Linked DNA regions of Gimesia maris. The protein of the gene in region 2 binds, or shares a complex with, the protein of the main gene of each other region. Links are inferred from orthologs where the notes say so. Each region holds a gene or a part of one and is shown on either strand. Other genes may lie near its edges.

The links.
Region 1: the proteins of GmarT_RS22810 (region 2) and GmarT_RS11530 are in contact, whole or in part, in a crystal structure (PDB 8WTB), measured with the Bacillus subtilis proteins. The link is inferred for Gimesia maris from one-to-one orthologs.

The regions. Positions count from the first base shown.
Region 1 is NZ_CP042910.1:3,082,784-3,088,138, reverse strand. The notes cover bases 1-2,867. They hold GmarT_RS11530 (UvrB/UvrC motif-containing protein), read left to right. Parts: upstream 1-1,103; coding sequence 1,104-1,631; downstream 1,632-2,867. Other genes in these bases: GmarT_RS11515 (PEP/pyruvate-binding domain-containing protein), read right to left, coding at 1,897-2,867; GmarT_RS11535 (CoA-binding protein), read left to right, coding at 603-986; GmarT_RS11540 (DUF6807 family protein), read left to right, coding at 1-600. In the rest of the region: more of GmarT_RS11515, read right to left, coding at 2,868-3,948; GmarT_RS11510 (DUF1559 domain-containing protein), read left to right, coding at 4,487-5,355. UniProt on the Bacillus subtilis protein: Activates the phosphorylation activity of the protein-arginine kinase McsB. Is required for the delocalization of competence proteins from the cell poles.
Region 2 is NZ_CP042910.1:6,168,833-6,176,619, reverse strand. Bases 4,979-7,787 are described here. They hold GmarT_RS22810 (protein arginine kinase), read right to left. Parts: upstream 7,011-7,787; coding sequence 5,946-7,010; downstream 4,979-5,945. Other genes in these bases: trpE (anthranilate synthase component I), read left to right, coding at 7,457-7,787; GmarT_RS22815 (ABC1 kinase family protein), read left to right, coding at 4,979-5,832. In the rest of the region: GmarT_RS22830 (M42 family metallopeptidase), read left to right, coding at 315-1,373; hemL (glutamate-1-semialdehyde 2,1-aminomutase), read right to left, coding at 1,390-2,685; GmarT_RS22820 (PQQ-binding-like beta-propeller repeat protein), read right to left, coding at 2,701-3,975; more of GmarT_RS22815, read left to right, coding at 4,231-4,978. UniProt on the Bacillus subtilis protein: Catalyzes the specific phosphorylation of arginine residues in a large number of proteins.

The sequences.
Region 1 (5,355 bases), 3.1 Mb from region 2 along the record:
GGGGGCCCCAAACAGGGCACGATGACTTCCGAAATTCACTGGGAAGATGCCAAGGGAAAACCTGTGATCATTGAAACTCGCAAAGTCACAGTCACCCCTGTTGAAGTCGCCAACTCAAAACTCCCTGCCTGGCAGATCGACTGGCAGACGCAACTGGAAAGCAAACGAGGCGAAATTGTTCTGGACGGAGACCGTCAGCACGCCGGATTCCAGTACCGGGCAGCCCAGGACGTCGCAGAATCCAACAATGCCACGTATGTACGTCCCGCTGGATTCCCACAGCAGCCGGCCCCCTTCCAGGTCTCTGACAAAACCGACCCCAATGGTCACACGAATCTGGGCTGGTTTGCCATGTCTTACGAAATTGACGGAAAACGCTATAACGTGGAATATCTGGAAGACCCCAGCGTCCCTGAACCATCACGTTATTCCGAACGTCCCTACGGTCGCTTTGGTGCCTTTTTTGACACAAAGTTTGATGAAAGCAAACCATTGGAAATGAAGTACCGGGTGATTGTCAGCGAAGGAAAAACTCCGACGCAGGCAGAGGTCCAGAAACATTACGACGAATTTGTCTCTACTTTGAAAAAACAGGACTAAGCATGCCAAAGCAGACAGTCGCCATTATTGGAGCCAGTGCGGACCGACAAAAATACGGAAACAAGTCGGTCCGTGCACATCTGAAACAGGGTTACGAAGTCTTCCCGATTCATCCGACCGAAACGAGCCTTGAAGGTCTAACCGTCTACCCCAGCCTGTCAGAGGTGCCAGTTGCTCACCTGGATCGGATCAGCGTGTATGTTCCACCGCAGATCGGGATCAGTTTACTGGAAGAAATCCAGGCGAAAGGCGCCGACGAAGTCTGGTTTAATCCGGGCAGCGAAAGTCCTGAGTTACTTAGGCGGGCCAGCGAACTGGGGCTGGACATCATTCGGGCCTGCAGCATCGTTGACATCGGCGAATCGCCGTCTGCTCATCCGGATTGAAATCAAATTGGGAATCGCGATTGAGCCCCGCTACCGGTTCGTATAGAATCAGAGTAGAGGTGGCATGTTTCCTGTTCAGGAAAACCTTATCAGTCCATTATCCAAAAAGTTTCAACCATGAAAAAATGTAGAGTCTGTAATAAACCCGCTGTCTACCACCTGACCGAAATTCAAAACGGGGAGGCACAGGCGCTTCATTTCTGTGAAGAACATTTTCAGGAATACATCAGTGGCCAGGCTCCCTCCGATGAATGGGAACCCCAGGACGAGGCAACTCTGATCGAACTCAACTCACAGGACCTGGATCTGGACGAGGAACTGGAGTGTCCGAATTGCGGGATCACATTCCAGGAATTTCGCAGTGAAGGGCGTCTGGGCTGTCCACATGATTACATTGCGTTCCGCGAGCCCCTGATACAGCTTCTGGAAAATATTCATGGTGCGTGTGAACATATCGGTAAATTTCCCAAGCGGGCACCCACTTCCAGTCAGCAGCAGTACAATTTGATTAAGCTCCGCAGGGAGTTGACGGCTGCGGTAGCGGAAGAAAATTACGAAGCCGCCGCTTCCCTCCGCGACCAGATTTCCAAACTTGAGCAGGAAGAAGAAAACGAGTCATCTGAGACGGATTCTCCAACTGAATAACGCGTACAGTCTGTCTCAGAATTTCGGGGAGCGAACGAAGAAATCTTCGAGAATCCCGCTGAAAGTCAGACTTTTTTCTCATCTGCGATTTGTATCAACTACCGGAAATCGTTAGTATTCCCACTGAAAGTAACTCCATCCGGGGATGTGGTGGAATTGGCAGACACGCTAGATTTAGGATCTAGTGCCGCAAGGCGTGCAGGTTCAAGTCCTGTCATCCCCATTCGAATAGCACTGATGCCTGCCTGGTATCAGTGCTTTTTTATTAAGACTGCTTCTTCTCCAGAATTCGCACGACCTGGGCGTAAGTGTCTATTTCGATCAAGTCGCCGGTCTGGATTTTTATCGTTGCTTCTCTCGTGCCAATTAAGGTCGGTTTTTTCAATTCCCGCGCCAGTATCGCAGCGTGACAGGCAATACCGCCATCATCAGTTACAATCGCACCACACTGCTGCAGTAAAGGCATCAATGCCGGATTGGACTGGATCGAAACCAGAACCTCATCAGGCGAAAGTGTCAGTCCCAGCGCATCCAGGCTGAGAACCACCCGTGCCCGCCCCTGAAAAATTCCCGGCCACGCGACTTGTCCTGTCAGCTCGTTTTCGTTGGTGCGGACCTGAAGGTTACGCTGCTTCGCCAATCGAGTCAGTAAATATCCGGTCTGAGAAACCAGGTGAAATGTTTCCTCACCATCAATGACCTGAAAAATGAACCGTTTGCCCTCCCTGATTGCTTCGTATCGGGATTCCAGCAGTTCGCGCGTTACGGTTCCTGATTTCAACTCACTCCACAATATCAATTCGCAGGCGCAATCCGGCTCAGCAAAACCGAGTTGCTCTGCGGTCTGAGAGGCCAGAGGCTGCAGGATATTTCGTTCAATCACCGGATACAGAGAATGGGAACGAATCTGCTCTGCCAGAGACCGCACTTCAGGGTCATCAATCTGACAGGCTTCAATATAGATGAGAACCCAGGCAGGAAATACCGTCGTATGCTGGGCGATGTCAGCAAACAGGTCTTCGAGTTCTGCCAGGTTCTCAAATCCACTCAACCCCTGTTCGATGACAGGTGGTGCCTGTGCATAAATTCCAAGCCCATACCTTAAGATGCGGAGAAGTTGCTCACGATCATTCTGAAACAGATCACTGATGCGCTCGAGAAAGGCTTCACTGGAACTTTGAGTATAAAACATATTCATCATCCCGGTTTCATCCTGAATCAGCAACGCTTCATTCAGATGTGCGCCCAGCGTATTGTCCGCGTGTTTCGCATCCATCCAGTAAGGGAGCAGGGAGGCAGCCAGCAGGAAAAAAGGACGACGAACGCAGAATTGCCATCCCTGCGAATCATCAAACAGCCGCTTATTGTATTCCGGCGCCAGGGTCGTGATCGGTCGCGCCTGTAAAACCTGAAAGTCCCCATCCTGTATTGCCCATTCTGTATCAATGGGATGACCGTAGTGCTCGTGTAACTGGTTCAACAGGGCGGAATACTCGGAAACCTGTTCTTGCGTGATTTTCGGTTGTCTGCCTCGACCATCGAGTTCCTGCCAGACTGGTTTCGAGTTCCCCTCAGCGATCCACAATGCTTCTTTCTGATCTCCGGTAATTGATTCCAGAATCTGACGGGAACCCCGCTCGACAACAAACTGATCCGGAGTGATACGCCCGGAAACGATCGCTTCCCCCAGCCCCAGGCAGGCTTCAATTAATTGAATTTCAGGTTCCTGGGTAACAGGGTGAACCGAAAACCCGATACCGGAGATCTCACTCTGCACCATCTGTTGCACAACCACAGCCACAGAAATTTCTCCCGTGGAAAATCCATGACACCCGCCATAAGACAACGCTGACTCGCTAAACAGAGACAGCCAGCAGTTCCGGATTTTATCAATAATTTCTTCGGGAGTGACATCCAGAAAGGTCTCCAGTTGTCCCGCCCAGGCACTGGTGGCACTGTCTTCACACGTCGCACTGGATCGGACCGAAACACGTGGCGCTGCTAATTTCTCTGCTGCGATCAGCACCGCTTCACAGATTTCAACAGGCACCTCAACGGCTTCAACACAGGATCGAATGCGCTGATGAGCCTGTGAATAATCGATCTCATTGGATTTCGATGCCTGCATAATTTCAAGCATCGGCCGCTGGAGTTCCGTTGCAGAAAAATAATGTCGGAAGGCAGCGCTTGTTACAACAAAACCAGGGGGAACCGGCGCCCGTGCCCGCATCAATTCTCCCAGGGAAGCTCCTTTCCCTCCCGCTTCAGCTACCAGCGAGGAGTCCAGCTCTGAGAGTTGATAAATAAGACGGTCCATTTTTTCTCCTGATTAAATCAATGGAAGCCAGTTTCAGGATCACTTACACAGAATCAGTAAAGAAGTAACGAATTTAATTCCCAATGTTAACTCATCCCCGAGTTTTCACGTATCTGATTGCACTTCGAAAATAAACGACTTTGATCACTTCCCCTCATCAGCGAATAAGGACACACAAGTATCCTCTGTCTCATGCGATTTCTGTTGAAACGTTAAGAAAATACCGTTTCCAATGATAGAATCGATTAGTCTGCGGGATGGGCGAACTCTAAACCGTTAGTATACATTATCTTACCAATGAATGTTTTGATTATTCAAAATTCTTAAATAAAAACGCCGCATTTAATTATAATTCTTAACAAATGAGGTTGCGTGAGCTTCACACCAGTCACATAATTAGTTGGCACTGTTAAGTAATATTTACAAACAGTAGCAAAACTGATTTCGCCAGTTGCGCGCTCCCATCAACGAAACACCAGTCACGTCCATTCTTCTGAGTTCTATTTCTTTCTTCTCATTCTATGAAAAAGGCACTTTCATGCGCACACAAAAGTCACGGAAACACGGTTTCACCCTGATTGAACTTCTAGTGGTGATTGCGATCATCGCCATTTTAATCGCACTGCTGTTACCTGCAGTACAACAGGCCCGCGAAGCAGCCCGCCGCAGCACCTGTAAAAACAATCTGAAACAGATGGGTCTGGCACTTCATAACTACCACGATACACATCGCGTATTCCCACCAGCTACTATTAATGCTGGTCTGACGGGTTGCGCTAGTGTCCAAGGCTCATCTCCAATCCTGAATCATACCTGTTATCAGATGATTCTACCGTACATTGACCAGGCAAATCTTTATAACCAGTATAACTTCAGCCTCCCAAGTGGACGCGGAGTTCACTCAGGTTGCACTACAGCTGCTCCCACTACAGATCAAACATCCATTGTTACATCGCCGGTCCCTGTATTTCTCTGTCCCTCGGATCCCGGGAATCCATCACAATCTGTTACATCAGGTACTTACCATGCGACTCCCGGCTGGCGGACCAGCTATGGTGTAGCTACTTATCAATACGGCGCCAGTATGGGTAGCTGGGAAAGTAATACCAGCATCGAAAAAGGGGTATTGGGGCGTAACGGCGCTGCCAGATTCCGCGATATCACGGACGGCACCAGTAACACCATGATTTTTGTAGAAACCCCGTTGAATAAAACGTCAACCAGCTATGGTCCCTTCTGGAATGCAGCGGCCCATACGTTTTTCATTACACCAGCAAAATTGAACTATACGCTAAACTTCAACTATGATGGAAACAACAAACAATATGCCTGGGGCGCAGGTAGTCACCATGTAGGTGGTGGTCATATCCTTTTGGCTGATGGGGCCGTCCGATTCCTGAGTGAAAA
Region 2 (7,787 bases):
TAAAACGAGCATTCTGTAACGACTGTCAAAAGACTGTGATTCAGTGTTGGCAGATCGACTCGCAGGGTATAGAAAGTCTAGCTTAGAGATTCCCGTCAGACGGGGACTTTTTCAGCTTTTCTTGTGCAGAAAGTTTGTAATTCTGATGAGGGTTTACTCTCTAAAACTGCTCTGAATGGTATGTTGAATTAAATTCATAAGTTACTAGAATACAGATACTTACAATCGGATATTTCGTAAGACGTGCCGAGATAACGTAGCGAAGTGCTAATTCGTATAGAAGTCGAAAACCTCCACAAGTCAGGATCAAAATCATGGATGCATCTTCATTGGATTTCTTAAAAAAACTGCTCCATTCACCCGCTCCTTCAGGTTATGAAGGCCCGATCCAGGATGTCGTGCGTGAGTTCGCAGGTGAGTTCGCGGATGAAGTGACCACAGATCTCCATGGAAATGTGATTGCCGCTGTAAATCCAAAAGCGGAACGACGGGTGATGTTTGCCGGTCATTGCGATCAGATCGGCCTGCTTGTGCAATATATTGATGATGACGGGTACCTCTGGGCGAATCTGATTGGTGGCTGGGATATCCAGATGCTGCTGGGACAAAATATGCAGGTCCATACGACCTCTGGTCCTGTCCATGGCGTGATCGCTCGCAAAGCCATTCATCTGCTGACCCCGGATGAACGCAAAACTGTTCCTGAAATCAAGGATCTCTGGATCGACATCGGGGCAAAAAATGGGGAAGAAGCCCGCAAACTGGTTGCCATTGGTGATCCGGTGACGTTTGAACTGGGCTTTCGGCCCATGTTGAACAATCTGGCATCTGCTCCGGGAATGGATAACCGGGTTGGAGTCTGGGTCGTCATGGAAGCATTAAGGCAGGTCAGTCAGAAATCACCGGAGGTTGGTGTCTTTTCTGTTTCAACCGTTCAGGAAGAAATCGGTCTGCGTGGTGCGAAGACCAGCGCTTATTCCATCCAGCCGGAAGTCGGGATCGCCGTCGATGTCACACATGCGACTGACTGTCCCGCAGTCAGCAAGCAGGAAAATGGTGATATCAAAGTGGGAGGCGGCCCGGTCGTTTATCGAGGTCCCAATGTGAACCCAGTGGTGTTCTCGTCATTAAAGTCTCTCGCCGATGAACACGAAATCGATTGTCAGATTAATGGAATCTCAAGACCTGCCGGTAATGATGCCAATGCGATGCAGTTAAACCAGGGGGGGATGGCAACCGGAATTGTTGCGATACCCAACCGTTACATGCACAGTCCGGTGGAAGTCATTTCGTTAGACGATCTGGAGCAGGCGGCTCGTCTGCTGGCGGAGTTCTGTCTGGCCATCAACGATCAGACAGACTTTACACCTTAAACGGTGCCCAGTTTGATCAGCCAATTTCCTGTAAAACCTCTTCTGCTGCCTGAATGATGTGCACAATATCTTCATCGGTCAGCATGACAGACGTGAAATTGGCTTCAAACTGACTGCAGGGGAGATAGACGCCCCGATCCAGCATGCCTTGAAAGTACCGACCAAAGCGGGCCGTATCATTCTTTGCTGAGATTGCATAACTGGTGACTTTTTCCGGGTTGAAAAACAGGGTGAACATTGAACCGCATTCTGCCAGTGTGTGGGGCAGATCTGCTTTAGCCGCCGCCGCGCACAAACCCTGAGTCAGGCGGCGGGTTTTGGATTCCAGCTCGGCATAGGGATTGGTTTCCCGCAGGCACTCCAGTGTCGCGATCCCTGATGCCATTGCGATCGGGTTACCGGACAAAGTTCCCGCCTGATACACACTGCCGACGGGAGAAATCACATCCATGATTTCCGCTTTCCCGCCATACGCGCCCACCGGCATACCGCCGCCAATCACTTTACCCAGCATGCAGATGTCCGGCATGATCTCGAAACGTTGTTGCGCACCTCCCAGGGCAACACGGAAGCCTGTCATGACTTCATCCATGATGAAGACCGATCCATGTTGAGTACAGACTTCCCGCACCGTTTCCAGAAAACCGGGCTCGGGCAGGACAACACCCATATTGCCAACCACAGGCTCCAGTATCACCGCAGCAATCTGGTCTCCCATTTGCATAAAGGTTTCTTTTAACTGTTCGATATCATTATATTCCAGAACCAGGGTGTCGGCGGTGCATCCCTGGGGAACTCCCGGGCTGGAAGGCGTTCCTAAAGTCAGTGCGCCGCTGCCGGCCTGAACCAGGAGGCTGTCAACATGACCGTGATAACAGCCTGCAAATTTGATGACTTTGTCCCGTCCGGTATAGCCGCGAGCCAGGCGAATCACACTCATGCCAGCTTCAGTACCGGAATTTACCATACGTACTTTTTCCACGCAGGGGACCAGGTCCGCGACAAGTTCAGCCAGTTCTGTTTCTACTAAAGTCGGGGCGCCAAAACTGGTACCTTTCTTGAGTGCTTCCTCAATCCGCGGCATCACCCGGGGATGCAGATGTCCCAGAATATGAGGTCCCCAGGACCCCACCAGGTCAATATAACGGTTACCATCAATGTCAAACAGGTACTGCCCTTCACCCCGATCAATGACAACCGGGTGGCCTCCGACTGCTCCAAATGCACGCGCGGGGCTGTTGACGCCTCCCGGAATAACTTTCATGGCGCGGGCAAACTGTTCTTCACTCTTGGCACGTTGACTGACTGGCATCTTAATTGAAAATCCTTAGTTTGAGCTGGACTTGTCTGGAGTAACAGGAGACTCACCTGAATTGTTGAGAATCAGGCACTTGAGAGATTTGGTATCTCTGACGAACAGCAGGCCATTCGAAAGTGCTGGCAAGGCACGGGTCGTTGAATTCAAAACCTGTGCACGGCCCAACTCTTTGTATTCTTCTTTCGAGGCGGTTGCCATCACGAGTGTACCATCTGTTTTCATAAGCAACAGCTTATTGTCTGCTTCAATCAGGGTCGCGTATCCATAGTTTTCTTCAGCCCAGAGCACTTTCCGGGTAGCAGGATCAAAGCAAACCAGTCGTGCGGGGCCAACATCCTGACGACCATCGATGCCGATCAGAGCGCCATCATATTCGATTGGAGTTGTATACTGGCTGGACATTGGCTGTTCGTTTCTCCAGATCTCAGAGGTACTGTTAACTTTGACCTCCCCCCAAAAACCACCGACTCCGTAGCTGGCAGTGGCAAAAATATGCCTACCGACCTGAACCGGATTGGCACCATTTACCGTAGGCCCCCGCTTGCCAAAGGGAAACTGAAACAGAATATTCCCGTTTTCCGGATCGATTCCAGCCAGATGCAGACGAGTGATAAACAAGGCAACGAAACTGCCATTTAAATAGGCGGAGATCGGCGAGGAGTAGCTTGCATCGTCCGGCATGGTCTGCCACAGCGTCCTGCCTTGATCCAGTGAAAAAGCGACGATGCCGGCATTCTGGCGTTTACCACCCACATTCACCAGAAGTTTATCTTTGATGATAAGGGGGGTGCTGCCGACGCCAAAATATCCTTCTCCGACCTGAAAGTCTTTGTGTGTCTGTCGCGACCAGATCTGTTTTCCCGTCTTGAAGTCGAGGCATTGCAGATGACCGGCGATCCCAAAAACATAGACACGGTTTTTGTAAATCAGGGGAACCGCGATCGGGCCATCGTTCGGGTTAAAAGTCCCTTTGTAACTGACGGGAGATTGATGTTTCCAGAGGACTTCACCGGTATCAGCCTTGAGTGCTTCGACGATTTCTTCGTCTTCAATGCGATGAAATAAAATTGCTACATTCTGGAAAACCGCTACTCCCGCAAAACCACTTCCTGCAGGCCGCTGCCACTTCAAATTGGGACCACCGGAGGGCCACTCGGCTGCCAGTGATTCACTGGCGGCTGCATGTCCATTTCGATAAGGACCCATAATTTGAGGCCAGTCACCACCCTGGCATGGAACAGTCAGGCAAACGATGATCAGCAGGCTCAATTGAATGAATCGCATATGTCGGGCTCCGCCTTTCAGATGAAACAGATTATGATTTGAACGAATTCTATTTTAGCAGGATCGGGGCTTGGCTGCATAGGAACGTCTGTTATAGTCTGATAAGATAAAAAGTGAAACCGAACTATAGCGACACCGCACTTCCTGAAGAGGGTTTTCGTGAGATCGTTTGCTTTGCAGGAGAAGACTTTGGACTCAAATCCATTACGTTTAATCAGAAATCTACGTCGAAGCCGCGAAATTGTGACTGTGCTCATGAACTACGGTTTTGATGACCTCGTCGATCAACTGGGGTTAAGGCGTTACCTCCGCTGGGGGCGCAGGCTGATGTTCTGGAAGCGAACAGAACCCGAGATCAAACTCACACGAGCCAAACGCATCAGGTTGGCGCTGGAAAGCCTGGGAGTTACGTTTATCAAATTTGGTCAGGTGGTCAGCACCCGACCTGATCTCGTGCCACGCGATGTGATTCGCGAACTCTCCAAGCTTCAGGAAAGCGTTCCTTCATTTCCCGGCGAGATTGCCATGGCCATTGTGGAACGCGAACTGGAGGTTCCCATCAGTGAGCTGTTTGCTGAATTTGATCCTCAGCCACTGGCCGCCGGATCCTTAGGGCAGGTGCACCGCGCCCGTCACCATGATGGTACGCCGCTCGTAGTGAAAATCAAACGCCCCGACATCGATCGCGTGATTGAGCAGGATCTCAGCCTGATGTATGAACTGGCGATGCTGATTGAGCGACATTTTCCCGATGCAGAAGTATTTGATCCCACGGGGCTGGTCAATCAGTTTTCACGAACCATACACCGCGAATTGCAGTTTGCCCGCGAAGCCCGTTCGACCGACGAATTTTGTCGACTGTTTCAGGATGATGCCACCTTGTATGTTCCCAAAATTTACCGGGATCTGACGCAGGGTGATGTGATCACCATGGAATTCATCGATGGTTATAAAATCGATGATGACAGCGAGCTCAAGAATCTGCCGATCAGTGCCCATGAAGTGGCGGCGAACGGTGCCCGCATTTTTATGAAAATGACATTTGAATTTGGAATCTTTCATGCGGATCCTCATCCCGGTAATTTTCGCGTGATGCCGGATGGATCCCTGTGCCTGCTGGACTATGGGATGATCGGTATTCTGGAAGAAGAACGCCGTGATATGCTCGTCGATCTCTTCCTGAATGTGGCCAGAAAAGATACAGCCAAACTGGTGGAAGTCGTATTGAAAATCGGCAAAGCGAAACGCACCGTCGACCAGCAGCTGTTACGGGCGGATCTGCGGGATTTTATCGGAAATTACTACGGCGTGCCCATGGACGAGATCAGTGTCGGCAAAATGCTGACTGATTTTATTAATATTCTGGCGATTCACCGGATCCGTTGTCCCGTTGACATCATGTTGCTGATTCGCGCATTGATCACTCTGGAAGGCATCGCCACACGCATCGCCCCGGAATTGAATATTGCGCAGGAAATGGAGCCTTATATCTACCGGCTTTCTTCTGAACGCTATCATCCCAAAGCGATTGTCAGTCGGATCTGGTCCGAAACCTGCAGCCTTTCTAAAGTCATGCATGAGTTGCCCGAACAGATTGGCCGCACTCTGGGGAAACTGAGCGATGATGAACTCAAAGTTCACCTGGAACTGAATGGCATCAATCATCTGACCACGGAACTGGATCGCTCCGGTAATCGACTGGCCATCGGCATGGTGATGTCTGCTCTGATCCTGGCCTCGGCGATTACCATTTCCCTGGACTCAAATCTGATCTTTATCAGCATACCCATCTTTATGATGTCGAGTCTGCTGGGGATCTGGCTGATCTATGGTGTCTTTCGCAGCGGTCGACTCTAGAGCTTTGTCAAGCTTCAAATTGAGCGTTGGTTGTGTTGATTACGTGCCCTGTTGTCGCACTCACGTGTTGTCTATCAACCCAAAATTTAAAAATGAGAATCTACTAGACGAATTCAGTTTGAAGAATTGGCGTCGCTGATGCGCTGTCGCAGATAGTTGGCCCGGGCAGCGTTCCGTTCGCTGGACTCCAGTTCTCCCCCCTGCAGTTTCTGCAGATGCGCGGGTTGAGTGAAGATAAACATTTCATTGACTGCCGAGATTGGCAGTCCTTCAATCAATCCCAGGTTCACACCCATTCGCACGCTGGAGAGCAGGTGCATGGTTTCCTCTGAGCTGATCGTCTGGGCCGTGCTTAAAATACCATATGCCCGGGAGACCTGGTCATGCAGACCCTGGCGGTTTTCCTTGATCAGCGAATTTCTGACCCGCCTTTCATATGAAATGATATTTGGAACAACTTCCTTGATGCTGTCGATCAACTGCTGCTCGGTCTGGCCCAGCGTCACCTGATTTGAGATCTGGTAGAAGTCTCCCATGGCCTGGCTGCCTTCTCCGTATAAACCACGTACGGCCAGGTTGATCTTCTGCAGTGCCTGAAATACCTTCTGAATCTCTTTAGTGATCACCAGCGCGGGCAGATGCAGCATCACACTGACCCGAATCCCGGTACCGACGTTGGTCGGGCAAGCGGTCAGATAGCCAAACTCTTCGCTGAAGGCGTAGGTCACCTCCTGTTCCAGCAGGTCATCAATCTGGTTGATGGTATCCCAGCACTCATTCAGCGAAAAACCGCTACGCAATACCTGCAGGCGAAGATGGTCTTCTTCGTTGACCATGATTCCAATGTTTTCTTCACTGTCCAGGCCCACACCGCGGGGGCCGGATCGCTCGGAATGCTCACGGCTGATCAGTTGACGTTCCACGATAAACTGACGATCCAGATTCCCCAGGCTGTTCACATCTAGATACGACAGTTTTACATCCATGGGGAGTGAAGTAATAATCGGGCGCATCAGCTGCTCGATCTCACCCAGTGTCGATTCCGTACAGCGATTGATAAAGGGGAACTGTGCGAGGTTCCGGGCCAGACGAATCCTGCTGGACATCACGATATCGGAGTCCGGGCCGATTCCTCTCAGCCATTCACCACTAGTGCGAGTGAACGCGTCCAAATTCACCCTATTCTCCTTTATAGTATTCGAAACAGACCAGAGCTATGGGGTAGTGATCTGATCTCTGGCGTAATTATAACTCACGTGACTTTCATTCCCAAACGGTGTAGACTCGGGGAACAAGTACCATACTCATTCGTTACTTGAAAACAAAGTCTAATCCACGGGGTTCTGGTTGAAAGCACTTTAAGATTCGTGTTGTTCTTACATTTTATGCAATGAGTGTCTTGAATACCATTCCTCTCAAGTGATTCCTAAACTGAAAAATCCGAAACTCCCTGACAGGACAGCTGTTTTCCAGGTCGATCCCCCAGACTTTTTGGAGTTTTTTGAGAACTGGAGTCACGGGCAGCTTGTCTCTCCGAAAGAAAATGTTCATAAGAGAGTCGACTCTGAGTTTTAGAGAAACCGGGATGCCCGTTCATCCACAGACAGTGCAGTTAAGATCGTCCATGAAATACGTTCCCGATTTTGAAACATTTAAATCACTTTCCGGGCAGGTCAACCTGGTCCCCGTCTATCGCCAGTTGACCGGAGATACCCTGACTCCCGTCAGTGCCTATCAACTGCTGGAAAAAGGCCCCTATTCCTTTCTGTTTGAAAGTGTAGTCGGGGGCGAACAGATCAGCCGCTACAGCTTTCTGGGGGCGAATCCCTTTTTAACCGTCGATGCATATGAGCAGCGGGTGGTGATCCAGCAGCAGGGTCAGACTGAGGAACGAAGTGTTGAAGATCCGCTGCAGGAACTGGAAACGATTCTCGGTCAATATCAGGCAGCAGAGC